3 regions of the Neobacillus sedimentimangrovi genome follow, and region 1 is predicted to be linked to each of the others. Evidence: riboswitches for the same ligand, from Rfam matches in the RefSeq annotation. Region 1 holds a riboswitch; each other region holds the start of a gene.
The links. A riboswitch is a leader RNA that binds a small molecule or an ion and turns the genes downstream of it on or off. The one in region 1 is predicted to bind preQ1.
Positions count from the first base shown of each region.

Region 2: another riboswitch for preQ1. It lies ahead of queF (preQ(1) synthase); the one in region 1 lies ahead of GZA11_RS02740 (QueT transporter family protein).
Region 3: another riboswitch for preQ1. It lies ahead of queC (7-cyano-7-deazaguanine synthase QueC); the one in region 1 lies ahead of GZA11_RS02740 (QueT transporter family protein).

Region 1 covers NZ_JAAFZF010000003.1:110,118-121,416, reverse strand. Annotated here, with positions in the region: gene GZA11_RS02770 (ThuA domain-containing protein) at 1-304, opposite strand, end outside; gene GZA11_RS02765 (LacI family DNA-binding transcriptional regulator) at 383-1,426, opposite strand; gene GZA11_RS02760 (carbohydrate ABC transporter permease) at 1,530-2,348, opposite strand; gene GZA11_RS02755 (carbohydrate ABC transporter permease) at 2,348-3,208, opposite strand; gene GZA11_RS02750 (ABC transporter substrate-binding protein) at 3,398-4,696, opposite strand; gene GZA11_RS02745 (globin domain-containing protein) at 5,027-5,419, opposite strand; PreQ1 riboswitch class I at 5,677-5,721, shown strand; gene GZA11_RS02740 (QueT transporter family protein) at 5,767-6,264, shown strand; gene GZA11_RS02735 (DinB family protein) at 6,419-6,943, shown strand; gene GZA11_RS02730 (exonuclease domain-containing protein) at 7,062-7,670, opposite strand; gene GZA11_RS02725 (DoxX family membrane protein) at 7,939-8,448, shown strand; gene GZA11_RS02720 (hypothetical protein) at 8,511-8,729, opposite strand; gene dmpG (4-hydroxy-2-oxovalerate aldolase) at 8,868-9,884, opposite strand; gene GZA11_RS02710 (acetaldehyde dehydrogenase (acetylating)) at 9,906-10,790, opposite strand; gene GZA11_RS02705 (IclR family transcriptional regulator) at 10,835-11,299, opposite strand, start outside.
Region 2 covers NZ_JAAFZF010000008.1:18,942-30,240, forward strand. Annotated here, with positions in the region: gene GZA11_RS04900 (cytochrome c oxidase subunit II) at 1-386, opposite strand, end outside; gene GZA11_RS04905 (L,D-transpeptidase) at 650-2,086, opposite strand; gene GZA11_RS04910 (GntP family permease) at 2,302-3,648, opposite strand; gene gntK (gluconokinase) at 3,670-5,211, opposite strand; gene GZA11_RS04920 (GntR family transcriptional regulator) at 5,204-5,935, opposite strand; gene GZA11_RS04925 (NAD-dependent epimerase) at 6,142-7,173, opposite strand; PreQ1 riboswitch class I at 7,414-7,460, shown strand; gene queF (preQ(1) synthase) at 7,585-8,085, shown strand; gene GZA11_RS04935 (queuosine precursor transporter) at 8,101-8,718, shown strand; gene GZA11_RS04940 (L,D-transpeptidase family protein) at 8,953-10,854, shown strand; gene GZA11_RS04945 (ParM/StbA family protein) at 11,252-11,299, shown strand, end outside.
Region 3 covers NZ_JAAFZF010000001.1:111,352-122,650, forward strand. Annotated here, with positions in the region: gene GZA11_RS00595 (MBL fold metallo-hydrolase) at 1-559, shown strand, start outside; gene GZA11_RS00600 (sulfurtransferase TusA family protein) at 588-818, shown strand; gene GZA11_RS00605 (sulfite exporter TauE/SafE family protein) at 869-1,639, shown strand; gene GZA11_RS00610 (MBL fold metallo-hydrolase) at 1,887-2,579, shown strand; gene GZA11_RS00615 (DinB family protein) at 2,815-3,273, shown strand; partial or broken gene GZA11_RS00620 (helix-turn-helix domain-containing protein) at 3,639-4,094, shown strand; gene GZA11_RS00625 (GNAT family N-acetyltransferase) at 4,871-5,320, shown strand; gene GZA11_RS00630 (YjiH family protein) at 5,919-7,193, shown strand; gene GZA11_RS00635 (short-chain fatty acid transporter) at 7,257-8,573, opposite strand; PreQ1 riboswitch class I at 8,756-8,798, shown strand; gene queC (7-cyano-7-deazaguanine synthase QueC) at 8,845-9,513, shown strand; gene queD (6-carboxytetrahydropterin synthase QueD) at 9,518-9,991, shown strand; gene queE (7-carboxy-7-deazaguanine synthase QueE) at 9,984-10,709, shown strand; gene GZA11_RS00655 (hypothetical protein) at 10,804-11,091, opposite strand.

The DNA.
Region 1 (11,299 bases):
AAAAGTGACCTGAGTGTAAAACAACTAGGCCCATGCCTTCTAATACCCGTTTATACACTTTTTCAACAATTTCATCTTTTACTTCATCATGGGCTTTGTGTCCCCACCAAACTAAGACATCGGTTTCTTTTAATACTTCATCCGTTAACCCATGTTCTGGTTCATCTAATGTCGCTGTTTTTACATTCACATGATCGTCTTTTATAAATTCAGCGATTGTACCATGGATACCATTCGGGTAATTTGCTGCAACCACTGGATTTGTCTTTTCATGACGGTTTTCATTCCATACCAATACATTCATTTTTATTAACCCCTTTTTAATTATGAAATTTCCGCAAAAAGCAAACGTTTGCATTAAAGAATGCTGTTATATTATTTTTTAATTTTTAGTAGAGTCCTCTTTCGTTAGATCAATGCATGACTCTCTTTCAACAATGACTGCAGGAATAATCACTCGTTTATTAACCATGGTTGGATCTTTAATCTCTTCGATTAAGCATTTAGCTGATTGATAACCTAACTGAAAGGTTTGGATATCCACTGATGTCATAGGCGGTGTTGAAAGTCTAGAAATCATTGTATTGTTAAAATTGACAATACTTATTTGGTCCGGAATCTTAATATTACGTTCTCTTAAAGCTAAAAGTACCACTAAAGCATTTAAGTCATCTGTAATCACTAATGCGGTTGGAGGTTCTTTTAAGTTTATTAGTTCATCGACAGCCTGTGCTCCTTGATCCCGGTTGTATGATATATGTTTGATATAATCATTATTCGTTTCAATACCATTTTCACTTAGCGCTGCCATATATCCATTTAATCGGTCTTTTGAAACTTCAAATCTAAGATCTCCACCAATTAAACCGACTCGGCGATGACCTCGTTTAATGACAAATTCTGTGGCATCTTTTGCAGCTTGGAAATTATCATTATCCACATACATAATGTTTGGTGAATCCAAAATGGGTTTTCCTAATACGACAAAAGGGATTCCTGAATTGATTAAAAAGGAAACCACTTTGTCATCTTTTTTCGAATACATGACGATGACCCCATCTACTTTTTTCCCTTGCACCATCTTAACTGTATCTTGAAAAATATCTTCCTCTGATTCTCCAGTTGCAATGCATATGCTATACCCTTGTTTATGGCAATAGGCACTAATGCCGGTTAATACTTCTGGAAACACAGGATTTTGCAAGGATTGGCTTATGGAATTCTTCATCACAATCCCAATTGTCTGTGTGGATCTCTGAACTAATGTCCTTGCATTTAAATTCAGATGATAGCCCATTTCCTCCATAATTTTACGGACTTTCCGTTTTGTTTTTTCACTAATATTTGGACTATCCGATATGACACGTGAGACAGTAGAGGGAGAAACATTTGCTTTTTTTGCAACATCCTTGATTGTGACCGACACCACTTTTCCCTCCTCTCATTCTTGGAAATAAGTCAGATTATCTGTTGTCATACAAGCTAGTTATGTTCGAAAAAATACTACTATTAAACATGTTCCTCGTAAGCTATTTGACCGCACCTTCGGAAACACCTTTGATAATTTGCTTCTGTGCAAAGAAATAGGCGATAATGACAGGAATAATTGCTATTGTTAATCCCGCTAATGCTAAATGCCATTGTTTTGTAAACTGACCAAAGAAAAAGAACATTTTCAATGGAATGGTTGCAGATTCTTCTTTTAATACAAGAGATGGTAATAAAAAGTCATTCCATATCCAGATAATATTAAGAATTCCTACCGTTACAGATATTGGCTTTAATAACGGGAAAATAATATGCCAAAATACTTGAAATTTATTAGCCCCATCAATATATGCCGCCTCATCAAGTGAATTGGAAATTCCATTCATTGCACCATGGTATAAAAAGATTGACAAGCTGCTTCCGAATCCTAAATACATAAAGATCAAACCTGCACTATTCAGCATGTCTGCTTGACCAAAAATGGATACAAGCGGAATCATGACAGATTGGAAAGGGATTAGCATGGCACCAACAAACATGAAAAAGATAAAACCACTTAATTTACTTTTATTTCTCGCTAATGCATAGCCCGCCATAGATGAAAAGATGATGATGATCCCTACTCCTAAAATAGAAATGATTAAGGAATTCATCAAAGAATGAATAAAATCTAAATGATAAAAGGCCTCAACAAAGTTTTCCATCGTAAATTCTTCAGGCATTCCTAGTACATCGGAAAAGATTTCCCTTTTCGTTTTGAACGCATTTACAACCATTAAGTAAAATGGTGAAAGCCATAAAAGGGCTAACAAAAGGCCGAAAATTTCAAGGATAATGCGATTTCTTTTCTTCTTCTGCATTACATTTCGACCTCCCGTTTTTTATTATAATAAACCTGTGTTAACGCCACTGTTGCCACAAGAATCAAGAAAATGATCCCCTTAGATTGAGCAAACGCCATTTGATTATCATTAAAAGCTGTCTTGTAAATTTCCATTGCCACCATCTGTGTGGAATTAAATGGTCCACCACCAGTTAATGACAAGTTTTGGTCGTATATTTTAAAGGAGTGAGATACAGTCAGGAACATACTTACAGTGAAAGCAGGTGCAACTAATGGGAAAGTAATGTTTTTAAAGCGCTGGAAGCTATTTGCTCCATCAATTTCAGCCGCTTCCATTAAGTCCTTCGGTATATTCTCCAAATATGCAATGTAAATAATCATAATATAGCCAGCCCATTGCCAGCAGTTTAGAATCACAAGTCCCCAAAAGCCTGTTTCTGTATCGGATAACCAGCCTTTCAAAGCTTCAATGCCTAGCAAATCACCGATTCCACTAAATGCACTTACGAAAATAAATTGCCAAATAAATCCTAAAATAAGTCCACCAATTAGGTTGGGCATGAAAAATATAGTCCGTAAGAAGTTACTAGTTTTCATTCCTTGTGTAACTAACAAGGCAAGTCCTAAACCAAGAACATTAAGTAAGATCACTGATACAACAGCAAATTTAATAGTGAACCACAATGATGCTCTGAATTCTTCGTCCTTAAATAAATCAATATAGTTGGCAAATCCTAAAAATTCGGTAGCGGTCAGACCATTCCAGTTGGTGAAAGAATAATAAATTCCAAAAAGTAATGGGATGATGACGACAAGGCCTAACCCTAATAGGACCGGCGTCAAAAATATCCAAAATGATATATCCCGATTTCTCACCTAAACCCCCCCTGTAATAATTCCCGATCAATTAAGGGAATAAATGTAGCACCTTTGGCAAATAGAATAATAATCATCACTAGTTTTTTAATAGCTAACGAAGCAACAATTACTGCTTCGTTAGCTAGCATATATTCATTTGAGGGTCAAACTTAAGCGTTTGTCCGCCTTATTGACATTTTCTTCTGGTTATTTACGTGATTTTTCCCAAGCTTCTTGGGCTTTTTTAATTGCTTCGTCCCAAGTACTTTCACCACTTAAATATTTTTGCATATTTACAGCTAATACCCCTTCTTGCCATCCAGTTGGTGATCCTAAGAATACCCAGCCAATGGTATTACCTTCAGAAGCATATTTGTAAATTTCTTTTGAAAGTGGATCAGCAATTTTAGATGTGTCATAGCCTTCATACGCCGGGATAAATTTAAAGTCTTCCAATACAGCTGTTTTACCAGCATCAGAAGTATACATCCAGTCTAAGAATTCCTTAGCAGCTGTTACTTCTTTTTCATCACTCTTCTTATTTACAGCCCAGTACATTGGAACTCCTACAGGTAATTTACCTTCGAAGCCTTCAACTGGAATTGGAACAAAACCAATATTCTTTTCTGCAAATTCAGGATCGATATCATAGATAGAGTTGTAAGTCCAGTTCCCTTGTTGGATCATGGCAACTTTTCCTAATGAGAATAATTGTTCTACTTGTTGAGAATAATCAAGGCTTAATACAGGCTGAACAGAGTACTTCGCTTGTAAATCAAGCATTCTTTTCAATTCTTCAGACTTTGTGAAAGGAGCGGATTTGGCATTATATGCTTCAACAACACTATGATTAAAATCAGGCGCCATGAAAACGTTTGCTAAATGGTTACCAATAACCCATTGTTCTTTAGCCGCTAATGCAAATACTGCCTCAATCCCTAACTCTTTCTTTTTACTATCTAAAGTTTTTACTGCCTTTTCTAAATCTTCATATGTTTTAATAGACGCCGGGTCAATTCCAGCCTTTTTAAATACTTTCTTGTTGTAAATAAATCCATAACCTTCTTGGTTAAATGGCAATCCAAGAACTTCCTCGCCATCCTTCACACTATCAAGAGTTCCTTCAAGTGCTGCCTTTGCTGCTTTTGTTTCTGACAGGTCCGCAAGGTAATCCCTATAGTTTTGGACATCTGATGGTCCACCTACGTTAAAGATATCTGGTTCATCGCCAGAAGAGAAGGCTGCTTTTAAAGCTGCACCATAGTCGTTACCGCCACCAACAGTTTTTACATTGATCTTTATATCAGGATGTTCTTTTTCGAATTGCTTCACAAGGTCTTCAAATTGGTTTTTAAATTCAACCTTAAATTGGAAGATATCAACCGTTACTTTATCCCCACTACTGGCTTTCTCTTTATCATCGCCTGTACCACCGCATGCTCCCAATACAACACTTGACGCTAACAATGTTGATAAAAGACCAGCATACAACTTTTTCCCCTTCATTTCTTTTCCTCCTAATAAACTTGTAATTTTCAATAGTTTTTCATGAATTCGTTTGCATAAATTCACGAAAAAAACATCACTATAAGCAAACGCTTCCAATTCAAATTTAAAATTAATCTATTAAGTACTAGGTAGAGTATATTAATAAAACCTATTTATAATTACGAAAACGTTTGCATTACGTGATTGATTTAATATTACCATAGCCTACCTATGTATACAAGAATTTTCAGATATTTTTATATAAATCTATTTGTTAAATTTCATAAAATTCCTAAAATAAAAAAAGATTCCCGTTCCTTCCTGAAGAAGTGACGAGAATCCTGTTAATTACTCCTTATCTGGACTGTTCACCATGATTCCTGCTACTTGTGTCAATCGATCATAGAAGGCTTGACCAGCAGGATTTTTATCTAGACCGATTTCTTCAAATGCTTCCTTCATGCAACGAAGCCAGCATTGGGCTCTTTTTGGTGTGATTTCAAATGGTAAATGGCGCTCTCTCATAGCTGGAGGTCCAAATTCTTGACTGTATAGGGGAGGTCCTCCTAAAAATTGCGGCAGGAACATGCGCTGCTTTCGCTTGATTTCTTCGATATCCCCTTCAAATAATGGCGCTAAATCGGGGTCGGCGTAAACGCGTGGATAAAATGCGTCAACCAGTTTATCTATAGTTTCTTGTCCACCGATCTCCGTGTAAAGTGATTTAAAAGGGTATTCCATTTTTTTCACCCCCTCTTCCATTTTCTCTTTTTTTCATTATAAAGAATTGCTTTGCGAAGTTTTGTGATTTAAATCACGTTTTTGTTTGACATCCATTGGCACGTCTATTAAGATTAAGTTTTTCCATCCATACTTTTGCCTTATACTTATCATACCAATGAAATGGATTCATACTTAGGTATTCAAATTAATTTTTTCCAAAATTGTGTCATTGACCCGTATTTCCTTTTATATTAATATATTAGCTTGTTAATAATGATAAAGTGGTTCGAAACCATCCCACTATAAAAAACTAAGGAGAATTTCATATGGAAAATACATCAAACATGTTAGATGCTCGTCAAACAATGAGCAGAGAAGGCAGCAAGGTACGGGGCATTGTTGTGAACGGAATTGTGGCGGCATTGTATATTGCTGTTTCAGCCATGATTGCACCATTTGGGTTTACCCAAGTTCAGTTCCGTGTTTCGGAAATATTTAACCATCTCATCGTTTTCAACAAAAAGTACCTGTACGGGATTATTTTAGGTGTATTTTTAACAAACCTATTCTTTTCCCCGATGAAGGCCTATGACCTCATTTTCGGTGTCGGCCAATCTTTACTTGCATTGACCATAACAATCGTTTCTGCACGCTATGTTAAAAGCATTTGGAAACGAATGATGATTAATACACTTGTATTTACGTTTACTATGTTCTTGATTGCACTTGAACTTCATTTGGCATTTGATTTACCATTCCTATTTACTTGGTTAACTACGGCCGCGGGTGAATTTGTTGTATTGGCTGTCGGCATGCCAATTATGTACCTCATTCATAAACGCGTCCGTTTTGATAAAATATGAAAATAAGAAGTAAGAGCTGTTGCTTAGGTGAACAAACCGGGCAGCGGCTCTTTTTTATGGTAATTTTTTGAAAGAAGAAATACAATGAAGTTAGTCCTAAATGAATTAGGATGTACAGTGATTTATAAAATTGATTAGATAGGAGAGGATTCGATTGCTTCAACGTCCAGAGGTAAATGAGTTCCCAGAGTACTATGTCCCGTATGTATCATTAGTACCTGAGGGGGATTTGATTCCAATTCTTCAAGAGAATCTTAAGAAAATGATCAAACTTTTTGATGGGATTTCGGAAGAAGACAGCTATTACCGTTATGGGGAAGGGAAATGGAGTATTAAAGAAGTCCTCGGTCACATTACAGATACTGAAAGAATCATGAGCTATCGGCTCATGCGTATCGGTCGCGGCGACAAAACACCTTTAGCAGGGTTTGACGAGGAATTCTTTGTCAATCATTCTAAAGTCAATGAATTGCCTGTAAAGAAGATTCTTGATGACTTTATTGCCACAAGAAAAGCCACCATTACCTTAATAGAAAACATGCCAACTGAAGCTTGGACGAACGAAGGGAACGCCAATAACACAAAGGTCACTACCCGGGCGATCGCCTACATTCTTGCCGGCCATGAAATTCACCACCGCCATATTATAGAAGCAAGATACTTATCAAACTTAAAATAATTGAGCATGCCCTCCTGTCCTCGAGTCAGACATTTTTTCTATGCCTATCGAAAAAAATGTTAAAAATAAGGCTCGATTAGAAATAAACCGCCATGCAGCAAACGGCATGACGGTTTTATTATCCCAATTTTGCTCTTGATGTAGCAGGCTTGTATTTTCTCATTGGACCGTATTCTAAGATTTCCTGAAGATATAAGTTCCCTTTTGGGCTCCTTTTTTTAAGTAATTCCATTAAATATGTAATATCATCCATCGCTCTATGTGTTTGAATGTTGGTGATTTCATGGGCTTCAAGCAGCGTAATTAATTTTCCGTTAGGGAAACCATATTGCTTCCATGGTACATTCCTCATCGTACAATACCACTTCATGTCATTAACCTCTGGATACATATGGTATAGAAAACTACGGTCAAAGGAAGCATTATGGGCAAACACCGCATCTGCCCTATGAAAATAGGTTCTTATTTTTACATCACTGAATCTTTTTCCACGCACAAGATCAAATGGGATTCCATGGACTTGAAAGGCCCTATCATAATTTCTACGAGCTGAATCTGATATCGGCTCCCTTAAAAAAGAATCTTCTTCTAAAACTTCTATTATTTCACCTGTATCCTCATGATAAGAAAAAAGCTTTAAAGCAAGTTCAATGACCTCATCTGTAGTCGGGCCTAAACCTGTCGTTTCCACATCCAACAGTAATCCATAGCACACCTGATTCCTCAATGCCATCATCCCTTAAATCGAAAATTTCCTTTATTATATCAAATATTCCCTAACCATCCTATAGAGACACCATTCCCTCAATACTATTAAACCCCGGAATACATGATGTTGACCTATCTATTTTTCATGACAATTGCAATGTAATAAAATGTTCAAGTCTTTTTGACTAATATGTGAAATAGTGAACAAAATCGTCTTCATTTAAGAACGATTTGCTATATTAATAGTGTAATAAATAATTTACCTTTCATTAAGGAGATGTATTAATATGTTTAACACATTTCTAAGGGAAAACAAAATTGCCGCTGGTATTTTAACCGTATTGCGTTTATTTCTTGGATATTCTTGGTTCACAGCAGGTCTTGGAAAAATAACTGGTGGATTTGACGCCTCTGGTTTCTTGAAAAATGCCATTGCCAATCCGGTGAAAGGTCCTGACGGAAGCGTTGTTTATGGCTGGTATGTAGATTTCTTACAAGGCTTTGCTCTACCAAATGTTGAACTCTTCAACATTCTCATTCCTTGGGGTGAAACATTAGTTGGTTTGGGATTACTATTAGGCTGCTTAACCACTGCTGCAATGTTCTTTGGTTTAGTGATGAACTTCTCTTTCTTCCTCGCAGGAACGGTTTCTCACAACCCAACGGACATTTTCCTCGGATTCATCATCTTAGCAGCTGGCTATAATGCTGGTCGCTACGGATTAGATCGCTGGGTCGTACCATTTATTCGTAAAACAACATTAAAAACAGATAATCGAGTAAAACATAATGCTTAACATTCACAAAAATACGCCTCTATCGCATTTCGCGAATGAGGCGTTTTATTTTTTAGTTCGTTTTACCCATTATTTTTCATTATATCTTCTTTATTCACAAACCAGTTCGTTACCTGTGTTAGAATGGCAAAGACCAAAAAGAAATTCATTGCCCATACATTGACAAACGGGGCAATGCCACCAAATTCAATGGTTACATTGCCTTTCAGTTTCATGACAATCATCGACTCAATAAAAACCAAGAAAAAACCAATTACCCCTGCAACTGCCGCTAGTAACATTCCTTTTCCCCCTGTTACACTCCTATTTAGAAAAAAGTTTGGCAAAATTATGACTTATAATTCCATTATATCGCCGGACGATTATTAACTAAAGGAATTACTTTTCAAAACCTCAAGGAATTGGCAAATGCTATCTCATTAAATGGAAATTACCTTGGACTTCGCGATTTCTGCTGCGACATCTACAATCATGTCTTCTTGCCCGCCAACCACTTTTCGCTTGCCCAGTTCTATTAAAATATCGCGGGAATCAATTCCAAATTTGGCCGCGGCCCGTTTAGCATGGAGAGCAAAACTTGAGTATACACCTGCATATCCCAATGTAAGGCTATCCCTTGTAATTTCCTGCGGTGTTTGCAAAATGGGGGCGATCATGTCTTCGGCTAAATCCATCATTTTATACAAATCTACACCAGTCTTGATTCCCATACGGTCTAGAACGGCCACAAGCACTTCTGTTTGCGTATTGCCAGCACCAGCTCCTAAGCAACGGACACTGCCGTCAATGCGAGTAGCCCCCTCCTTAATAGCAGCAAGTGTATTGGCCATCGCCAGAGATAAATTATTATGGCCGTGAAAACCTACATTCACTCCGATGGATTGTTTAAGAGCACGAATTCTTTCGGCTACTTGATCTGGAAGCAAATAACCGGCCGAATCGACCACATAAACGGTATCCGCCCCGTAGCTCTCCATTAATTTTGCCTGTTCCACCAATTTTTCAATAGGAGCCATGTGAGCCATCATTAAAAACCCGACTGTTTCCATCCCTAAATCTTTAGCGGCATGTATATGCTGTAAAGCCACATCTGCCTCGGTCACATGAGTAGCAATACGCGCCATTTTCGCTCCTAATTTGGCCGCTTCTTTCAGATCTTTTACCGTCCCAATACCCGGAAGAAGGAGAACCGCAATCTTTGAACGGTCGGCCACGGTTACTGCTGCTTCAATTAATTCCATTTCATTTGTACGGGAAAGACCATACTGTAAGGATGAGCCGGCTAGTCCATCCCCATGGGATACTTCAATATATGGAACACCTGCATCATTTAACGCCTTGGCTACTTTTATTACCTGTTCAACCGTATATTGATGGGAGATCGCATGGCTCCCATCTCGTAAGGCGACTTCCGTGATATAAATATCTCTGGTCATGTTCTAGTTATCTCCTTTCTATTACACTAGTTGTTTGGCTAATTGATTTTTTGCGAATTCTTCCGCTACCTTTACCCCTGCTGCTGTCATAATATCGAGATTGCCGGAGTATTTCGGCAAATAGTCACCCGCTCCTTCCACTTCAAGGAAGATTGTAATTTTACTGCCGTCAATGATAGGGTCAGTCCGTAGGCGGTATCCAGGAACATACGATTGAACGGTTTTTTCCATTTGTTTAATGGATTCAACGATTTTTGCTTCGTCCATCGTTCCCTCTTCAACAAGGGCATAAACCGTGTTTCTCATTAAAATTGGCGGTTCAGCCGGATTTAAAATGATAATGGCTTTCCCTTTCTTTGCACCGCCAATCTCTACAATTCCCCGTGACGTCGTTTCGGTAAACTCATCGATGTTTGCCCTAGTTCCCGGCCCTGCGCTCCGACTTGAGATCGTAGCCACTATTTCGGCATATTCAACCGGACTCACCCGGTTTACTGCGTGTACCATCGGAATCGTTGCTTGACCACCGCATGTAATGAGATTGATATTATCTGCGTCCAAATTAGTTCCCATGTTGACAGCTGGAACAACAAACGGTCCTCTTGCTGCCGGCGTCATATCAATGACTTTTTTCCCCGCTTTTTTTAACAACTTTGCATGGCGTATATGTGCTTTTGCTGAGGTGGCGTCAAACACAATATCAGCGAGTTCTGGGCGTTCAAGAAATCCGTCAATTCCTGTATCAATAGCGGTGTACCCTAACTCTCTGGCCCGTTTTAACCCCTCTGACTCTGGATCAATTCCAATGACTGAGGTAAGCTCCAACACATCGGAACGCCCAAGCTTCATCATCAGATCTGTTCCAATATTCCCTGAACCTAGAATCGCTACTTTTACTTTTGCCAAACCCATTCTCCTCCTCTTAAACTTTTATTAAAATAATCTACCCTCTACAGATGTACAGGTTTTTGTTGATAACCCATATTTCGTGAAATCGTGGCCGCCGCTTCTTTCATCCGTCGAATGATTTCCGTCTGGCTTTCATCACCCATCCTAAATTTTGGAGCGGCACAACTAATAGCAGCTATCGCCTTGCCATAATGGTCAAATATAGGAGCGGCGACACATTTAAGCCCAAGTTCAATTTCTTCATCATCTGTTGCATAGCCTTGTTCCCGAATGGTTTGTAAATGCTTTTTGACTTCCTCTTTATCTGTCATAGTGAATTCTGTATACGGTTTCAATTCAGTGTTGGATAAAAGTCTTTCAATTTCTTCCTCATCTTGAAAGGCAAGAATCGATTTTCCAACACCTGTACAATAAATCGGTGCTTTCTTGCCTACCTGCGAATAAATTCTTATCGCCTGTGGCCCATCTATTTTTTCAACATAAATCACTTCTCCCCGTTCAAAAAC
Region 2 (11,299 bases), on a different contig from region 1:
GTAAGTTTCATTGCCTTATGATCATCTTCAGCCCCACAAACAGTCGAACAAATTAATTCGTATTCCCCTGTTTTTTCAGCAGTAAATTCAACAGGTGCATCTGCTTTCAGATCAATCCCTAATTCTTCATTACTTATGGTATGAATACCTTCTTCGTTAATTAAGTTTAATTTAACCTTTGAACCTTTTTTTATTGTCAACTCTTTATCTGAAGAAAACTCCCAATTCTTTGCTGTAATTGTAAACTCCTCTACTCCTGAGGTAGAAGCAGTTTCCACTGTTTTTTCACTGGATTTTTTTGTATTTGCTGCTTCCTCTGTTCCCCCACACGCTGCTAAACCAAATGTTAAAGCACCTGATAATAAAAGGAATCCAAGCTTTTTCATGGCATACAGTCTCCTTTATATAAGTGAATTTTATAACTGGCAAAACAGAAATCTGTTTTCTACAGTCATTTTAGGGAAAAGAGAAATTGAGTTCCTTGACTTAGGTCAAGTTTATTAGAAAAGCGGAAGCACCCTGGTCAGCGGCGTATGGCCTCCTCCCAAAAGCTATCGCTTTCGGTCGTGCGATGTTTGAGCTAGACCATTCTCGTAGGTGAAAATCTTATAAAAAAGAAGCAGGTCGCTGCTTCTTTCCTTGTTCCTTATTAATAAACAATTACTGGTTGGTAAACACTTAAATTGTCATATACTTGTTTCATAATATTAGGCTGGACGTTCACACAGCCGCCCGATCCAGCTGTCAGATAGGCATTACTTGACCAGTTTGTCCGCCAGCTGGCGTCGTGGAATCCTTGTCCACTGTTAGTAAACGGAGCCCAGTAATTGACTTCGATCTCATATGCCGAACTGCCCGCTCTGCTCCCTTTAAGGACGTATGGAGACCGTTTATAAAGGATATACCACACACCTTTTGATGTATCCTCCCCTGTGTCATGCCGACCCGTCACCACATTCGTTGTGAGGACCATTTTCCCGTTTTTATAGAGCCAAATCCGTTGTTCGGAAATGGATACTTCCGCATATGTATCACCAATACCATTGTTTGTTAATGTTTCATATCCATAACCTTCACCTTTCCAACCGTGGCCAACAATATTCGTTGCAGAAAGTGACTTTTTCCCTTTTTCAAAGGCTTCATGAATCAATGCAGTCTCTTTTTCTACATCGAGTGCCCAGCCGTATCCTTGTCCCTTTACAGATATGACTTTTCCTGAATGAGTTTTAAAGGTGAAATTTTTATCTAGAGTGGATTGTACATCATTGATTTCTTCAATTTTATTTTTTATATTACTTTCTTTGATTATGATCTTCATATCTTTGGAAACCGTAGCACTCTTGATAAATTTGTTTGCCTTAAATGTATAAACTTTATCCTGTACTTTATATTCCAAGGTACGCCCAAGTAGTTCTTTCAGCTTTTTCTTTTGATTTTTGACAATCTCACTATCTTCTTTAACTGGTTGAATGTAAACAGGATTCAGATGAATTTCACTTGTATATTTTTGCTTATCATAGTCTTTTAATAGACGAGCAATGTCATATTGCTTCCCATTACTACTTTTCGTTACGACAATTTTCCCTTGTTGCCAATGAGCTTGTGCATCTTGTGGTGCTTTTAAAGTTTTATTTATGGCAACAAGCTTTTCTTCCAACTCTTTTTTTAGCGTCTGACTGCGATAGTAATCTGTTTCGCTTGACATTAACGAATAGTTTTTTGCTTTTGTTGAAGGAAAGAAAGTCCGTTGCTTTTGTAATATTTTTTTTACTGCTGGTAGATCCTTGTCGGTGATATTCATTTTTGTGTCTTTTCCATCTAGTATTTTTTGTTCGCCAATGAAAACGACATTTTTTAATACTGATTTTTGCAATTTTTGTAATGCTTGTTCAGCCGTTAGTCCACCAACATTTATACCATTAATCTTAGTATTTGCATTAAAATGTGTGCCCTGGTAATAACTAATTGCAGCAAATAGAAGTACAAGGGAAATGAGTCCCATCCACTTCCAGTTTTTATACCATTTAAGGGACTTAACTCGTTGTTTCTTTATTTTTTCCTTTGATTCTTGTAAGGTATTTGCCATGTAATAACCCCCTGAATACCTTTATGCTTTTTCCTTCCAATATAAGAAAATTGTTTGGAACATAAGGTTTCCTCTTACATATTACTACTAATTTACTAGATATAATAGTAAGAACTATGTGGGATTTAATTTTTTTAACTGTAGAATACAGAAAGCCCAAATGAGGAGATTTATACTCTTCATTTGGGCTTTTGAACTGTTGAACGTTATACTTTTTAAACAAATAAGCTTAGTAAAAGGATAAAGACTAGACCGGCAACGGAGATAATCGTTTCTAATAGTGTCCATGTAGCAAAAGTTTCTTTCATGTTTAGGCCGAAATACTCTTTAAACATCCAGAAACCGGCATCATTGACATGGGAGGCAATTAAGCTTCCTGCCCCTGTTGCAAGTACAACTAATGCAAGATTCACGTCCGTTTGTCCTAACATTGGGATTACCAGACCAGCAGTGGTCAAGGCTGCAACGGTGGCAGATCCTAAAGATATACGTAAAATGGCGGCAATTAACCACGCAAGCAGGATTGGTGACATATTTGTATCTTTGAATAACTCAGCAACATAGTCACCGACACCGCCGTTAATTAATACTTGTTTGAAGGCACCGCCGCCCCCAATGATTAAAAGCATCATCCCAATATGTAAGATGGCAGTGGTACAGGAATCCATAATATCCTTCATTGGAATTTTTCTTGCCAATCCCATCGTATAGATAGCAACAAGTAAAGAGATCAACATGGAAGTACCAGCATCACCAATAAAACGGATAGCTGCCAGAAAACCATTATCATCAAACCCCATCGTTTTTTGAATCAGTGTAATAATGGTTGCAATCGACATTAAAATAACTGGAAGGATGGCAGTAAATACACTGATCCCAAAACTAGGTGTGTCTTCAAGTTTGAATACCTTTTGTTCGCCTAAAGAGGCAATGTTTCCTGTTTTATGGAAGGAATCTGGTACTAGTTTTTTAGCTAATTTTGTAAAGATAGGTCCGGCTAATAATACCGTAGGAATGGCGATAATAAAACCATACAGTAAAACTTCCCCAATGTTTGCACCATATTCGCCCGCAATAACCGTTGGTCCCGGGTGTGGTGGAAGGAAACCATGTGTGACAGATAAGGCAGCTGTCATCGGAATACCAAGATAGAGGATGGAAACCTTTAATTCTCTTGAAATAGCAAAGACAATTGGAATTAATAATACTAGTCCTACTTCAAAGAATAAGGCGACCCCGATAATGAATGAAGCAACAACAACGGCCCATTGAATGTTTTTTTCACCGAACTTGTTCACGAGGGTCATGGCAATCCGTTGTGCGCCTCCCGCGTCGGCAATTAATTTACCAAGCATGGCTCCAAGCCCAAATATTAATGCGAGGTGGCCAAGTGTTCCACCTAATCCTGCTTCAATGGTTTTAACAATTTCTTCAAGAGGCATTCCGAGTGCCAATGCTACCCCGAATGATACAATGATTAATGAAATAAAAGTGTTTAATTTGAAACCCATGATAAGAATGAGCAAAGCTATAATTCCAATTGCGACAATAAATAAAGGCATCGATTGCTCCTCCTGTTCTTATTAGTTGTATTTAAGTAAGCTTCTTTGATAATCCGCAATCCTTTTATACTCCTCTTCTAACACTCTTGAAAGATGAATAAATATTGGCAGTAATTGTCTGTATTCTTTTGCTGCATTTTCATTTGGTGTATGTTTATAGGTGCTACCAATCATGTCAGACACGACTTCAAACGATTCAATTTTGCCTAAGGCATAAAGGCCTAAAATACAGGCGCCCAGACATGAGCTTTCATAGCTTTCTGGAACGACCACTTCTGATTCAAAGATGTCGGACATCATTTGCCGCCAAACCTCTGATCTAGCGAAGCCTCCTGTTGCCTGAATTCGGGTGACAGGACCATCCATGCACTCGGTTAATGCGAGAAATACAGTGTATAAATTATAGATAACCCCTTCTAATGCAGCCCGAATCATATGTTCTTTTTTATGTGAAAGGGTTAAGCCGAAAAAGGAGCCTCGCACGTCAGGATTCCATAATGGTGCGCGTTCACCAGCGAGATAGGGATGGAATAATAATCCGTCTGCACCTGGTTTTACACGTTCAGCAATTTTGGTTAAGACTTCATATGGATCTATTCCAAGTCTTTTGGCTGTTTCCATTTCAGATGAGGCAAATTCATCGCGAATCCATCGTAGAACGATTCCACCATTATTAACTGGTCCACCAATAACCCAATGTTTTTCCGTTAAGGCATAACAAAAGATTCTTCCCTTTTCATCTGTTTTTGGCTCATTTATGATGGTCCGTATGGCTCCACTTGTCCCAATGGTAACCGCAACCTCGCCCTTTCTAATGGCATTTACACCCAAATTGGAAAGTACGCCATCACTTGCGCCAATGACAAATGGTGTGTCTGGTTCGATTCCGATCTGTTTTGCTAGATCAGGATTGCAATTTGTAAATACCTTTGTAGTTGGTACAAGATCAGGCAATTGATCTCTAGTAATCCCGGCTATTTTTAATGCCTCTTCATCCCAATCCAAGTTTTTGAGATTCATCAAACCCATCGCGGAAGCAATTGAAAAATCGACCACATATTGATCAAAGAATTTTTTAAAAATATATTCCTTGATTCCAATATATTTTTTTGCCTTGGTAGCGATTTCAGGTCGCTCATTGACAATCCATGTAATTTTACTTAATGGCGACATAGGATGGATGGGTGTTCCTGTTCGTTTATAGACCTCATGTCCATTCCATTCATTTTTAATTTTATGGGCCCATGCTTCACTACGGTTATCTGCCCAAGTAATACAAGGAGTTAGTGGCTGATCCTTTTCATCCATTACTATGACACTATGCATGGCACTACTGAAGGAAATAAACTCCGGTTGTTTTTGTGGATTCTGTTTCATAATGTTTGAAATGGCTTTTAATACAGTTTGAAAAATTTCATCTGGGTTTTGTTCAGCTGTTGATATATCTGGTGTATAAAGCGGATAGCCAATATTTTCTGTTTGAATGACTTCTCCTTTCTCAGAAAATAGGACCGCTTTCGTACTCGTCGTACCAATATCTACTCCTAACATATAGCTAGTCATCTTGTTGCTCGACTCCTTTAGTTAACATTTGTTGTGACATCCAGAGGTCTTCAACTTTCTCTTGAACATCATCAAAGTTTTTGTGCAATGATTCAATCATTAATGCTCTATCTTTTGTTCTGATGGCCTCAATATAAAGATCATGGTTATTTATAATTCTAGTAAAATCATCATATTTTTCTTTGATACGAGCACGCATCGATAAGAGAATAAGACTTTCCATTACCGGCTTTAAATTATCCCAAATCATCAGGACATAGGAATGATGAATCGACCGAATAATCGTTTCATGGAACATGATATCTTGATAGGAAAACTCATCCGCATCTTTATATTTGATTGCGACTTTCATCATTTCTAATATTTTGCTAAGTTCGTTTACTAATTCTTGAACATCCATTTTTACTAATCGTTCAAAGACAAACGTTTCGATGAGCAGCCGAACATCATAAATTTCATTTATTTCTTTTTCGGTTAAACCTATAACAACGGCCCCCATTCTTTCTAACCGAATGAGATTTTCAGAAGCCAGTGTTTTTAATGCTTCACGAACGGGAGACCGGCTTACGGAAAAATCTGCTGCCAATTTGTTTTCTGATAGAATGGCACCGCTTTCAATGATACCAGAAATAATCCGCATTCTTAGCTCACAGGCCACACGCTCTCCGGTTGAGGCTTTAGAAAGCCATTTTGTTGGATAAAGAAAATCTATTGATTCGGACATTCATCCACCTTCTTTAATTCGAGTATACTTGTATACAAGTATTATAACTAAGATTTTTAATAATGCAAACGCTTTTATTCAATTGTTATGTTTAAATAAAATAATAGGATTTTAGAATTGTAGGTAGTTTACACTACTTATATCTTCTCCTTTAATAACTGTGGAAAAAGATTTATGTTCTTTTTAACACCCTTAAAAAAATCCCTTCAATCATGAAGGGATTTGCTTTTCTCGTTTAAGTGATACATTTTATACCATTCGACAAAATGGCCTAAACCTGTTTCTAATGTGGTGGAAGGATAGAATCCCACATCTTTATGCAGATCAGTAATATCCGCATAGGTTTCTTTTACATCCCCCGGCTGCATAGGCAATAATTCTATTTTTGCTTTTTTGCCAATCAGTTTCTCTAATACTTGAATAAAAGCCAATAAGTTTTCTGGGCGGTTGTTGCCGATATTATAAATTTTATAGGGGGCTTTACTTGAACTGATTCCAGAATTTTCTTTATCCCCACATGGCCTTGTTTTAGGTGGCTTATTTAATAAACGGATAATTCCTTCGACAATATCGTCGATGTAGGTGAAATCTCTTCTCATGTCACCATAATTAAATACCTTTATTATTTTTCCTTCAAATATATTTTTTGTAAAAGAGTAGTAGGCCATGTCGGGTCTTCCCCACGGTCCATAAACGGTAAAAAATCGAAGGCCTGTAGTAGGAATTTGATATAAATGGCTGTAGGTATGAGCAATTAATTCATTTGCTTTTTTCGTAGCTGCATAAAGACTTACTGGTTGGTTGACGGGGTCTTTTGTCGAAAAAGGGATATGGTTAGTTGCCCCATAGACAGAACTTGAGGAAGCATAAATGAAGTGGTCAACAGGATGATGTCTGCAAGCTTCTATAATATTGATAAACCCTACTAGGTTGGATTGGGCGTAGGCATGAGGATTTTCGAGACTATAGCGAACGCCAGCCTGAGCAGCTAAATGAATGACAATTCTTATAGAATTATTTTCAAAAATGGAGTTTAATGCTTTTCTGTCGGTAAGATCCATTTTATAAAATTCAAATTGAGGATAAACCTTCAATAGTTCTAGCCTGTCCATTTTTAAACGAGGATCATAATATTCATTTAAATTATCAATGCCAATCACATGATGGCCAAGTGTCAACAATCGTTTGGAAAGATGAAATCCAATAAAGCCAGCCGCCCCTGTCACTAAAATGGTCATTATTTTACTTCTTCTCCTTTCGAACATGTTCCAATCCGTAATACGATACAATATGCAGCAGGAGATAAGGAGGTATGGATATTTGCACGAAAAAAAGGATAGTATGTCCCCAAATTTCATCTTGGTATGCGTTAGTTCCATTATATGCAGGTCTATTGGTGGTTAACATTTTTTTACATTGACACAGATAAAGGGGATCACTATAGTATAATTAGGAAAAAAAGAATACCCGTAACTGAAACGGGAGAGGTTCATAGCTGATACCCTCTATAAAAAACTATGGATTCATGACAACTGGCCATGTCCATAATGGATGTGGCTTTTTATGTTTTTGTCCGTTTAGTTTGAATGAGAAGCGGAAACGAACCTCTCCTGTGAAAGTGGATTACACATTTTACAGGAGGTTTTTTTATGTCTGGAAGAACTTATGAAGAAGGATTAAAGGATTTAACATTGCTTGGGAATCAAGGGACAAAATACTTATTTGAATACTCCCCAGATGTGCTGGAAGCAGTTGAGAATCTTCATCCAAATCGGGATTTTTTCGTGAAATTTAACTGTCCTGAATTCACCAGCCTTTGCCCGCTGACACGTCAGCCGGATTTTGCCACTATTTATATTTCTTATATCCCTGATAAAAAACTGGTGGAAAGCAAATCTTTGAAATTATATCTGTTCAGTTTTAGAAACCATGGGGATTTTCATGAGGATTGTGTCAATATTATCATGAATGATTTAATTAAGCTCCTTGATCCAAAATATATTGAGGTTTGGGGCAAATTTACCCCTCGTGGTGGGATTTCAATTGATCCATGGTGTAACTATGGTAAACCGGGTACAAAGTACGAAGAGATGGCCCAATATCGTTTAATGAACCATGATCTTTATCCTGAAAAAGTGGATAATCGATAGGAAAGAGTTAAAGATATGCTATTTTATTTAAATGGTATATTTACAGGATTATTGATTTTGGCCAATATCACGGCAGTAAAGCTTTTCCATATTGGAACTTGGGTAATATTGCCCGCAGCGGTGATTATCTATATTTTTACCTACCCTATTATTGACGTCATTACGGAGGTTTATGGAAAAAAAGATGCCCAAAGGACGGTTCATTCAGGATTAGTGACACAAATCCTTGCTTTAGTCTTTATAACAATTACGATCCATTTGCCTGAAGCTCCAGTATTTAAAGATCAGGAGTCTTTTGAGACGATTTTAAATGGAAGTTTTCGGGTGGTACTTGCCAGCTTAATTTCTTACACTGTCAGTCAACACTTGGATGTATTTGTCTTTAATCTATTAAAAAGCAGACATGGGCAAAAGAAACTATGGTTACGAAATAATGCCTCCACCATGCTAAGCCAATTAATTGATACAACCGTTTTTATTGTGATTGCTTTTTATGGAACAATACCGCTAGAAGTACTAGGCACTTTAATCATTACTCAATATATTTTTAAATTTTTAGCAGCTATTTGTACGACTCCTATTGTCTATTTCCTGGTAGGGATTGCTAGGAAACATGAAGCAAAAATACTTTAGGTCAATAATTTTTTTAACCCCTTGGTCTATGACCAAGGGGTTTTTGGCTTGGATTTAACATTATTTAATAAAATCGGGAAAATTTTGGACAAATAATCTTTTAGTCTCTAAAATTTTATAGTAATATTTAACCATAAAAATATTATACATATTACAAATTCTTCACCAAATTATGACAAACTATTTAATTTATTCATGGTATTTTAATAGAAATATATAACCGGGGGAGGAAATATGAGAAAATTTACGGTCATTTTTGTTTTATTACTGTGTATGTTTTTGAGTTATATACCAAAAGTAGATGCAGCGAGTTCACAATTAATTATTATTAATAAAAAGACAAACACTCTTGCATTCTATGATTCTGGAAAGCTAGTTCGCACATTTAGTGTAGCAACAGGACGTACAAGGGATTTAACACCTGAAGGGACCTTTAGGATTGTTAATAAGATTGTGAATCGTCCGTATTATACGGGTGGTATTCCAGGGGGAGATCCGCGTAATCCGTTAGGAAACCGTTGGCTTGGATTAGAGGCTAGAGGGACATATGGTACAACCTACGCCATACATGGGAATAATAATGAAAGCTCTATCGGCAAGTATGTTAGCTCTGGCTGTGTACGCATGCATAATGATGAAGTCCGTTGGCTTTTTGATCGGGTAAAATTATATACCCCAGTCATTATTACTTATTCCAGCAATAGTTTTGATGTGATAGCAAAGGAAAAAGGGTATTTGGTTGAATCAAATGGTTGGGTAAAAGTTAACGGCAATTGGTATTATTATGAAAAAGGTGTGCCTAAAACCGGATGGCTAAAACATGGGGGCCAATGGTATTACTTAGATAAAAATGGTGTGATGAAGACTGGATGGGTCTTAGTCAATAACAAATGGTATTATTTACAACAATCTGGGGCAATGAGGACTGGATGGTTATTAGACCGGGGTACTTGGTATTACCTTGATCAATCCGGTGCCATGAAGACTGGCTGGTTATACAATGGTGGAGCTTGGTATTACCTTAATAATAACGGTGCCATGAAAACTGGTTGGTTAAAGGATAAAGGAACATGGTATTACCTCAAAAATAACGGCGCCATGAAAACCGGATGGCTCTTAGATAAGAAGAAGTGGTATTATCTTGATAAAAGTGGAGCTATGAAAATTGGCTGGCTGAATGAATCAGGTAAGAAGTACTACTTGGACAATAATGGAGCAATGGTAACTGGCTGGTTAAAATACGAGAATAAATGGTATTACTATAATAATAATGGTGTCATGAAAACCGGATGGCTCTTGGATAAGAAGAAGTGGTATTATCTTGATAAAAATGGAGCCATGAGAATTGGCTGGCTCAATGAATCAGGCCAGAAATACTACTTAGACAATAGTGGAGCAATGGTAACGGGATGGTTGAATATCGAAAATAAATGGTATTACTTCCAGAACAGTGGTGCTTTGGCTGTTAATACAATAGTTGACGGCTATAAAGTAGGTAAGGATGGAGCTAGGATCCAATACGTAGCGTTAGGTGACTCATTAGCTGCAGGAATTACTCCAGAAAATAAAGATGATTTAGGATATCCAGATTATATTGCTGATAATTTTGGCAAAGACTCAATTGGATATAAAAATTTAGGTGTTCCTGGATATACATCTATTCAATTAAAAGCGGATGTGCAAAATAATAAGGAAATTCAAAAATTAATAGCTGAAGCGACACATATTACAATTGATATCGGTGCGAATGATTTACTCCCATTACTGCCAGATAATCCAGATGAAGCTTTAAATCCTACTGAAGTAATGCAGGCAATTGGTGATGTCTCTAAGAACATTGATTCAATTCTTGGCACAATTGATAAGCTAAATCCAAATGTAAATGTGTATGTAATGGGATACTACAATGCGTTCCCATATTATCCTGAAGAACTTCAGAAACAGTTATTACCGTTGATAAAGGCATTAAACGATGAAATTAAAAAACAAGCTATTGAAAATGGCGATACATTTGTAGCAACTGATACTGTCATTGCTAGTGACTTTAAGAAATATATTCCAAATCCAGACAATATTCATCTAAGTAAATCCGGATATCAAGTCATTGCTGATGAATTTTGGAAAGTAATGAAGTAGATGGTGTCTGACACCACTTAGAAAATGAAATAGAAGGTGCCCTTCTTGGGTGCCTTCTTTTTTTATAGATACCTTTAATAAAATCCTTTTTTGTAAAATTTGTTACATTACCCGTATGTAAACATCTTTGTAAACATGTATACCAATTGTAGACAATTTGTTTACAAAGATGTTTACACATATACAAATACGTACACATTCTTTAATAGAGCGATGTATACATATTTGTAATTAATGTTTACGTAAATGTTTACTTATTTTCCAATGTTTACAAATTGGTATACTTTATTACACTTATATTTCTTTTTAGCTTGTGACATTGAAGTATCAATGCATCTTCTATACGCTTAATAGTAAAGAAAGTTTTCAATCTATTAAGTGAAAAGGAATGATGTTGATGACGAAGTCTAGAATTGCTGCTGTAGACGTAGGCAATGACTCTGTT
Region 3 (11,299 bases), on a different contig from region 1:
AACATACTGGTTGCCACCAAAGGATGCAATGGAGGTAACTTTCGAATACATGCCATTAGAAGGTGGAAACGTAGTGACAATTGGAAATACCGCAATCGATATTCATGCACTATATAGCCCTGGGCACACTATCGGATCTACTTCCTTGGTCGTTGATGGGAAGTTCCTTCTTTCAGGAGACATCCTATTTATTAATTCAATTGGAAGACCGGATTTAGCAGGAAAGGCCGAAGACTGGGTCACAGATTTACGAGAAAGCCTTTATTCCCGATATAGAGAACTTTCCGCTGATCTTGTGGTTTTACCAGCTCACTTCATGATCATGGATGAATTAAAGGAAGATGGAAGTGTATCGGAAAAATTAGGCACTCTGTTTGTGAACAATCATGGATTGAATATAGAAGATGAAAATGAATTTAGAAAATTGGTAACAGAAAACTTACCGCCTCAACCAAATGCATACCAAGAAATTCGAAAAACAAACATGGGGAAAATGAACCCTGATCTAGAGAAACAACGCGAAATGGAAATTGGACCAAACCGTTGTGCGGTTCGTTAAAATCTAAATAATAAGGAGTCTATAACCTATGGAATCTACAAAAATTTTAAATGTCAAAGGATTAGCTTGTCCCATGCCCATTGTAAAAACAAAAAAAGCAATGAATGAGTTACATCTAGGTGATGTTTTAGAAATTCATGCAACAGACAAAGGAGCAAAAAAAGACCTTGCTGCTTGGGCAAAAGTAAGTGGACATGAGATGTTGAAATATGAAGAAGATGGAGAAGTCCTAAAGTTCTGGATGAAGAAAGGGAACTAATCTTATCATGGGGAACCTGCTTGGGTTCCCTTTTTTAGGAGGGAAGGAATATGGAATTTATGATTATCATTTTTTTCATCGGTTTTATTGGTTCCTTTATTTCTGGGATGTTAGGAATCGGTGGATCCATCATTAAATACCCTATGCTTCTTTATATACCGCCATTATTTGGTTTTGCTACCTTTAGTGCTCACGAGGTTTCAGGCATAAGTGCGATACAGGTATTTTTTGCAACGATCGGAGGGGTATGGGCTTTTCGGAAAGGTGGATATTTAAATAAATCCTTAATTACAAATATGGGGATTAATATTTTAATAGGAAGTTTTATTGGCGGATATGGCTCAAAGCTAATGTCTGAAGCAGGCATCAATTTGGTATATGGAATACTTGCATTAACTGCAGCGGTCATGATGTTTATTCCTAAAAAAGGTTTGGATGACATTCCATTTGATCAAGTGAAGTTTAATAAATGGCTTGCAGCCATCCTCTCTTTGATAGTTGGGATTGGGTCAGGAATCGTTGGGGCGGCAGGTGCCTTTTTATTAGTACCTATTATGTTGGTTGTCCTAAAAATACCAACAAGGATGACCATTGCCTCTTCTATGGCCATTACTTTTATTTCTTCCATCGGAGCTACAGTTGGTAAAATGACAACAGGCCAAGTCGATTATGGTCCCGCCATCATTATGATTGTAGCAAGTCTTATTGCATCTCCATTAGGGGCCGTGACTGGGAAAAAGATAAAGACGAAAATTCTTCGAATCATTTTGGCATTCATGATCCTAGCAACTGCCGTAAAGATTTGGATGGATATTTTGTAGTAGATTCAATGAAGATAAGAAAGGGAAGAGAAATCGTTATTAGAAAACTCCTCTCCATTTATTCATGGTTAAAACTCAGGGAGTCTCTTTTCATTTTTTTTATAAACTTTCCATCATGGATTTATCATTTTTTTATGTAATGATCTATTTAAATGAAATGTATGATATTTTGAGTTTTATGATATATATTTTTACAATGGAAGTAAGTCTCTATTAGGAAAAATTAGAGTAAGATGGAGGACGGAAAATGAAAATTATCGGGCTTCCTATTCATTATGAATTTAATGGCCAAAAAGATACGATTTACCCGACCTTAATCATCATGAATAATGAACTTACCTTAGTAGATACTGGGCATAAAAATTTTTTGCCGCTGATTACCAATGAAATTCTCAAATATAGCTATCAAATGGAGCAACTAAAAAATATTATTATCACACATTATGATAACGATCATATCGGTTCTTTATATGATTTTAAGAAAGAGTATCCGTGGGTAAAGATTATAGCTAGCGAAAAAGAATCGAAATACATCAGTGGGGAAGTCAAATCAGAGAGATTAGCGCAAGCCGAAGCGTTGCTAGAAAACATGTCAGCGGAAGAAATCGAATTTGGAAAATGGTTTATCCAACAATTAAAGAGTTTGAAGCATGTTCCAGTAGATCAAACGGTCCGTGATGGGGATTTGATTTTAGATGACCAATGTAGAGTCATCGCCACACCAGGTCATACTTCCGGCCATATTTCACTCTATATTCCTAGCTTAAATAGTGTCATTACCGGTGATGCCGCTGTAAAGGAAAAGGATGAATTAGTGGTAGCCAATCCACAGTTTTGTTTAAACCTTGAAAAAGCGGAACAATCTTTGGCTAAACTTAAAGATCTACAAGCGAAAAATTATTATTGTTACCATGGAGGGAAATACGTTTCTAGTTCCTAACAAAATTTGAACGATTCGATTCATACATGTGATTTTAAGTAGGATCATCCCATAAGGTATGGTATGAGCATTTCGGGGGTGGTCTTTTCTTTTGGCTGTTTCGTAAGGTTGTACCAAATGATTCAAAAGGGAATTATTTTCTTCTTCAACGAAAGGGATAGGTTCGTTTAAGAAGGGATATTCCTATCTTTAGTCGAATTTTGTTTTTTAGATACCTATTTAAGGGGTGAAGTGTGTGGAGGAAATAATGAATGGGATAAACCACTGGATACAAACCTTACCGAAAGTATTAAACGCAATGTTAGAAACAGAAATATCCAATCGCCCATTACCAAATAAATGGTCAAAAAAAGAGATTTTAGGACATCTATGTGACTCCGCCATAAATAATCTTCAAAGGTTTATAAACATTCAGTATGAAGAACAACTATTGGTCATCCAATCCTACAACCAAGATCAATGGGTCAAACTTCAAAATTATCAAGAAAGACCACTGGATGAGATATGTAACCTTTTTATCGCATTAAATAAACAAATCATTAAAATTTTATCAAATATTCCGAAAGAGAAATTATCTTATGTTTGTGATATAGGTAACAATCAATTGAAAACAGTAGAGTGGTTAATAAAAGATTATCTTAAACATATGGAACATCATATTAACAACCAAATTCTGATGAAAAATTATGCGTAATAGGGATTCTGCTAAGCTGCTTCCTTTTGGAAGTGGCTGTTTTTACCTTTCAAGAAATATTGAATTGTATTTAAATGGATTTTTGACAAACACATGGCCGCACTTGCCCTTGGTCGCCATTTTTTATTCTATTGAAGGAAATGGAATCAGTAGAGGTAGTTCCAGATAATTGGTTGCCACAACCTGATACGGCTCCATCCAATCTTACATACAAATTATAATCATTGTAAACATGAAGTTGCTACTTGGATTTTCCTGAAAAATGAAGGTGCAACAGGAGGTTGCCCCTAGATGCACCTATTAAGAGCTTTACTTTAACCACTATTTTCCTCGATAATGGAAAGGAAGAAAGGTGAGGTTGAACAATGATTTTTAGTGAACGATTAAAAAGAGAAAGAGAAAAAAGGGGATGGTCACAAGCCGATCTTGCAGACAAACTTCATGTGAGTCGTTAGTCTGTTTCGAAATGGGAAACGGGTAAGAATTATCCAAGTATCGAAATCATCATTGAGTTGAGTGATTTATTCGGTATTACGATAGATGAATTGTTGAGGAGTGACAAAGAATTGACGGAAAAAGTGATTAAAGATAGTAAGCAATTGGCCTATCCAAAATGGAAAACATTTTTTGATACGGTATTCATGTTAGGCGTATTTTTATTAATCATCAAACTATCTATTCTCGGCTTCAATTATTTTGTTGGTACAAAAATAACGATATTAGAAGGCTTGCCAAAATTTGTCGTAAACTTTTTACCATTCGTATTAATGGTTGTTGGTGGCATTGGCTCAGATAGTTTGAAAAATAAATATAAAGATTGACAGTAAAAACCGTCGGGATTTTTATAGTACGAGAAATGATATGTAAGACAGGTAAGGGAAGTGGTATATACCACTCCCTTTTCCACTTTCTAAGAATGAAATGGTTTTATGAGGATCATCCTTTGTTGCCCTGGAAATGATTCACCATGCTCGTGTTTACGTGAGATAATTCTTGGTTGGGGTTCAATCCCAATAGTTAAAAATGATTTGTCCTATTGTTTCGGGTTTCCAGTTGGAGATTTGAACCAATTCTGCACTATTCAACTCTTTGGATGCTACAAAACTTTGGTAAACCGGAGCATTTAGCACATCTGATTTTAATACTTGAAAATAAAGAGAAATTTGCTCATCAATAAAAGGTTGGTCGATAAATGTAATGTTTCCATTTTCAACTACCGATGCAACTGCAAGATAAGGAAAATGTATTTATATAGAATTGATTATCAAAAATTCTCAACTTGTGTAGGCTATTAAATTCAATGACCTTTCAACCGCTACGTAATGCAACATCACAACATAATTGCTTAAATTGTCTCCCGTCTACTTGAGGTGGAGGGGTGTTGACTTTTGGTTCATAAAATCCAGTTATACCATTAGGAAGTTTCACTATTGGTCACCACCTACTAAATTTAGAAAAAAGCAACCTATCAAATTATATCGGTCATTTTATATAAAAAGTGTTATTTACAATAATATAAAGAATTTGATAAGGTTTCAAATTTCAAGATTTAATTTTACAGAGCCATAAATAAAAAGAATTGAGGGGGAAGTAAAACATGATTCGAAAGTTGGACATTCGTGTGAAGGAAACCGCGGAGAAGGTTTTAAACATTCAAATCCCAGCCTATCAAGTAGAGGCTGAGATGATTGGTTCTTTTGAGATCCCCCCATTAAAAGACACAGTGGAAACCTTGCAAACATGTGGAGAAACTTTCTATGGCTATTATTCTGACGAACAACTTTGTGGAGTAATTTCCATTAAAGTGGTCAATGAGGAAGTAGATATACATCGATTAATCGTCCACCCGAATCATTTTCGAAAGGGAATTGCTCAAGCACTATTAGATTTTATAGAAGCCAATTTTAAGATGAATCGAATGATCGTGTCCACCGCTTCCAAAAATGTCCCAGCCGTCCGTTTTTATAAAAAGAATGGATTTCAAGTGATAAAGGAAGTCATGGTTAATGGAAACCTCTCCTTAACCTATTTTGAAAAGAAACGGTAATGAAGATACAATGGGGGTACTACATGACTGGAATAGTTAAAACTCCACAATCACCATATTATGCTTCAGCATTCCGGTTGGAGGGTTAGAGTTTAAAAATCTCACAAACCTATAAATTCTGACTAAATGCCACCGAAAATCCCCTGAAAAAAGTGAATGTTTCATAAAATAATTACTATAAATATCCCGGTTTGACCCAAAATCTTTTGTTTACACCTAAAACTTTTTTCTTTTTTCCAAAGTTTTAATAGTATTTTTCTGAATATTTAAACTTTATAATACATTTATTAATAGGGATTTAGGAGTGAAGGACAGAACAGTCTAGGATGCTATCCATTGATCTAGGTATGACTTCATGACTAGGAAGATTTAGACAGTAGCAGCACTCCGGATATGGTTTCACTGTTATCATCAGGAAGAGGCGGAAAGACCGGAGAATTGGGTAGGCGGTCCGAATCTAGGAATCTTTTACATTATTTTGAAAGCGTTTTTATTTTTAGGGCAATTACATTTTAAAGGGGGAAAGTGTATGACAAATTTTCCAGTGGAACAAGAAAAAACGGTGAAGCCGGAATTGCGGGCAAATAACTTGGGGAATATGGCAAAGTTTTTTGTCTATAGTGCGATTGGCATTTTCGTCTTTTTTATTCCGGTCACTTTGAATGGAAAATCTTCCATCATGCTCGACCATATTGTTTCCTATATTCAAACGGCTGTACCAGGTGTCTTGCCTTATTACGCTCTCCTTGTGATCTTATTAGGAGCCATTTACCCATTTGTAAAGGGAACATGGAAAAAAGATACCGTTTCACTCATTTTTTCAATTTTAAAAGTAATTGGTTTGGTTGCTGGAGTAATGCTTGTCTTCAATTTTGGACCAAAGTGGTTTTTTGATCCTAATATGGGGCCGTTTTTGTTTAACAAACTGGTCGTGTCCGTAGGTTTACTCGTCCCTATCGGCTCGGTGTTTCTTGCTTTATTGGTGGGGTATGGGCTATTGGAGTTTGTCGGGATTTTCATGCAGCCAGTCATGAGGCCGGTATGGAAGACACCTGGACGTTCGGCTATTGATGCGGTGGCCTCCTTTGTTGGAAGTTACTCCATTGGCTTATTAATTACCAACCGGGTGTTTAAGGAAGGAAAATATACGATCAAGGAAGCTGCGATTATTGCCACTGGCTTCTCCACTGTTTCGGCCACCTTTATGATTGTCGTAGCTAAAACCCTGAACTTAATGGAAATTTGGAACACCTATTTCTGGGTCACCTTTGTCGTCACATTTTTGGTAACGGCGATTACGGTTCGGATATGGCCATTGTCCAAAATGAGTGATGCCTATTATCAAGATATGGAAGGCGATGAAGAGGTCATTATAAAAAAAGACCGAGTAAAAACGGCATGGAATGAGGCCATGAAGACCGCCAATCAGTCTCCGAGTCTTGGTAGAAATATTTGGGACAACTTGAAAGACGGATTCGTCATGACCATGGGAATTTTGCCGTCGATCATGTCGGTAGGCTTATTAGGTCTTGTCTTGGCAGAATATACGCCGGTATTTGATTGGCTCGGCTATATTTTCTACCCGTTCGTAAAACTCGTTCAACTGCCGGATGCGATGCTTGCTTCAAAAGCAAGTGCTGTCAGTATAGCCGAGATGTTCTTGCCTGCACTCTTGGTGACAAAAGCTGCCCTTGTGACGAAGTTTGTCATCGCCGTCGTGTCTGTATCATCCATCATCTTCTTCTCGGCCGTAGTTCCATGTATTCTTTCTACAGAAATTCCGCTCACTGTCGGCAAACTGATCGTCATCTGGTTTGAACGGGTGGTATTAACCATCCTTCTTACGGCTCCGATTGCTTATTTACTTTTATAACAGGAAAAAGCATTGAAAAAAACCTCGTCCAAGTGGCGAGGTTTTTTCATGAGTGGATGTAAGCTAATAGACAAAATAAATCAAAATGGAACTGACGATTCCGATCCAAATGGCGAGCAAGATACAATATCCCATGATATGACGTATATGGAGGCCGACAATACTTAAGATGGGTAATGCCCAGAATGGTTGGATGAGATTCGTCCAAGCATCTCCCCAGCCTACGACCATGGCAATCACACCAGGATCGACTCCTAGCTCCATTCCAGCGGGGACGGAGAGAGGCCCTTGTAGTGCCCATTGGCCACCACCAGATGGGGCGAGTAGGTTGACAAGTCCGGCTGTCCAATAAGTAATAACCCCAAATGACTCCGTACTTGAAATGGAGATCATTCCTTTAATAATGATATCGGCAAGCCCTGAGCTCCCTAAAAGTGCAATAATTCCTGCATAAAATGGAAATTGAAGAATAATCGGTGAAATAGAACCTGCTGCTTCCTGAAAGGCTTTACCGTACTGATTCAGTGAACGGTGAAACATTAGACCTAATGATAAAAACAAAATATTAATGAGATTTAAATTAAGGTCCGTTCCTTTTCCCAACTGTAATATCGTATAAATGAGACCCACCAATCCAATTAAAATTCCAAGGATAGGGGTGTTTTCTAACGAAGTGGCAAAAGTTTTTTCTTCTTCTTTTTCCGTTTTAATCGGTTGTTGCTCTTTTTCTTTTGGTGTATAAGGAATGATATTTTTCTTGGGCGCCATGAATAGAATGAAAATCGGCATGGTGATGACGAGAGTGATAAGGATGAGAATGGTACCAGGATGAAAAATCGTTTCTGAGGTAGGAATGACGCCCATGACATCTGCTAGAAAATGGCCTTTCGTTGCAACGGTTAAACCAATGGAGCTTGATAACCCTGCTGAGTAGAGTGCGGTAGGGGCGTAGGCACACGCTACTAATAATGGAAAATGAGCATTTTGATTTCGTTTTCCAACCTCACGTGCGACAATCGCACCAACAATGACAGCCAACCCCCAGTTAATATAATAAGCGGCGGATGTAATGAGAAAGGTATAAAGATAGGCTTTGTTTGCGGTATTGGCCTTTGCTGAAAGGGCCTCTAAACCTTTACGGATAAATGGAACCGAGGCAAGGACCATCCCTGTCATGAGTAAGAGCACCATTTGCATCGTAAAAGCTAAATAAGTCCAAAACCCATCCCCATACGACTGAAATAATTCTAATGGATCTGTAGGAGTCACAAAAATAGCCAACACAAATACAAGCAAGGTCATCAACACTGCAATCACAAACGCATCTGGCAAATATCGTTGTACCACCCGAGAAAAGCGTTCTGAAACTCTGTTTAACATTGTTTCTCCCCCCTTTTTACTACTCAAAGTATGACAAAAGAGATAGTGTTATAACCTAGTTCGTTTTGGTGGGAGGAGAGGACCTTGTTCATTTTTTGTACCAAGAGTCTTGATGAAGATAGATTGAAAAATTGCTAAAATAGTATATAATCATATAGTCAAGTAAATAAAATCCGCATGAAGCGGGAGAGGTTCTAGCTACCCTCTATAAAAAACTAAGGAAAACAGGACTAATTTCTTTAGTAGTCCTGTTTTTCTGTTAAAAGGAGAGATTTTCATGTTGAAGAAAGAGAAAGCTGTTGTCGTTTTTAGCGGAGGGCAGGATAGTACAACCTGTCTGTTCTGGGCAATGGAACGATTTGAAGAAGTCATCGCCGTTACGTTCAATTATAACCAAAGACATAAGCTTGAAATTGAATGTGCTCAGAACATCGCGAAAGAACTTGGAATACAACATCATATTTTAGATATGTCCTTATTAAACCAACTGGCACCTAATGCTTTAACTCGAAATGATATTGAGGTGAAAGAAGGGGAGGATGGAGCACTTCCATCTACCTTTGTACCGGGCAGAAACCTTGTATTTATCTCATTCGCAGGTATATTTGCTAGTCAAATTGGTGCGAAGCATATTGTCACTGGTGTATGTGAAACAGACTTTAGTGGATATCCAGATTGTCGGGATGTTTTTATTAAATCATTAAATGTAACGTTAAATTTATCCATGGACCAGCAATTTGTCATCCACACACCATTAATGTGGTTGAATAAAGCAGAAACTTGGGAATTAGCTGACCAATTAAATGCCTTGGAATTTGTCCGGGAAAAAACATTGACTTGTTATAACGGAATCATGGCTGATGGGTGTGGGGAATGCCCGGCATGTCTATTGCGTATACGGGGATTGGACCAATATTTAAGCACTAGAAAGGAGTTATAAGCATATGTATGGATTTCGCATCGTAGATAAACTCCAAAAAATGGATGAAGATATTCAGCGTAATCAGCTAAAATACCATTCAAAAAGAGTATTGGTAAGTAAAGAATTTACTTTTGATGCCGCCCATCATTTACACTGTTATGAGGGAAAATGTAAAAATCTTCACGGTCATACGTACAAAGTTATTTTTGGTATTAGTGGGTATGTGGATGATCGTGGGTTGATGATGGATTTTGGAGATATAAAAGAGATTTGGAAAAAAGAAATTGAAATCTATCTCGACCACCGCTATTTAAATGAAACCTTGCCTCCGATGAATACGACGGCAGAAAATATGGTGGTTTGGATTTTTGAAAAAATGGCGGAGGCTTTAAAGAAAAACGATCAATTAATCGGTGCAAGAGTAGAATTTGTCCGTTTATATGAAACACCAACCAGCTACGCCGAAGCGAGACGGGAGTGGATGGAAGATGAGTAAAATACCTGTCATGGAGATTTTCGGCCCCACCATTCAGGGAGAAGGGATGGTCATCGGTCAAAAAACGATGTTTGTGAGAACGGCAGGCTGTGATTATTCCTGTAGCTGGTGCGATTCTTCTTTTACTTGGGATGGTTCAGGAAAAAAGGATATTCGAATGATGGAACCTATGGAGATTTGGCAAGAACTAGAGAGAATTGGTGGGAACAATTTCTCCTTTGTCACGATTTCTGGTGGGAATCCAGCCTTATTAACAAATTTAAGTGAATTGATTCAGCTGCTTAAAGAGAAGCAGATAAAAACAGGTTTGGAAACGCAAGGGAGTAAGTGGCAGGATTGGTTTTATGAAATTGATGAACTAACCATTTCCCCCAAACCGCCAAGCTCCAAAATGGATACCAACTTTGAAATATTAGATGAAATCATTTCGAAATTAAAACAAAATGAACAATCAAAATTTAGTTTAAAGGTTGTTGTCTTTGATGAGGAAGATTATCGATATGCCCAAAAAGTGCATTCACGTTATCCAGACATCCCGTTCTTCTTACAAGTGGGTAATGATGATCTAACCACGATGGATAATAAGGAATTACTTCTTCATTTGCTGGATAAATATGAAAGACTAATAGAAAAAGTCATCCAAGATCCAACATTAAATAACGTGAAAGTATTACCGCAAATGCATACATTATTATGGGGAAATAAACGAGGAGTGTAGTTGATAAAAAAAGTCACTCAGCTTGCTCCATTCATGAGGGAGGCGTCTCGGTTCATGTTCCGAGACGCTTTTTATATTGGTTAGTCATGGATGTTTAGTACGGATAGGGGTACGGATATCCCGTTTGGTATGGATAGGCATAATAGGGATAAGGATATGGGTATGGTGCTGGATAAGGGCCAGGTGTTGCTGCTGCGCCTAATGCTAATCCTGTTAGTGCCCCAGCCGTAAATCCTGGATAGAACCCGCCATGAGGATGAAATCCATGTCCTCCATGTCCTCCGTGTCCTCCATGCCCCCAATGACCATGACTGCCTCCATGTCCCCAACCATGGCCTCCACCATGTTGATGTGGTCTTACGTTGTTTGGATGAATATTCATTACATGTCACACCTCCACCTATGAGCTTCTATATCCTATGCCTATTAGGCTACAATTGCTATATGTATTTCAAATTGTTACTCATTTTTTGGTACTTTAGTTAAATTTTTACAACAAATATAAAAACATCTGTTCCTATTTTCTGGTGGACATGGTATACTAAAAATGCAATAGAAAGGAATTTCTCAAGGGTGGTCGGCACACTCCC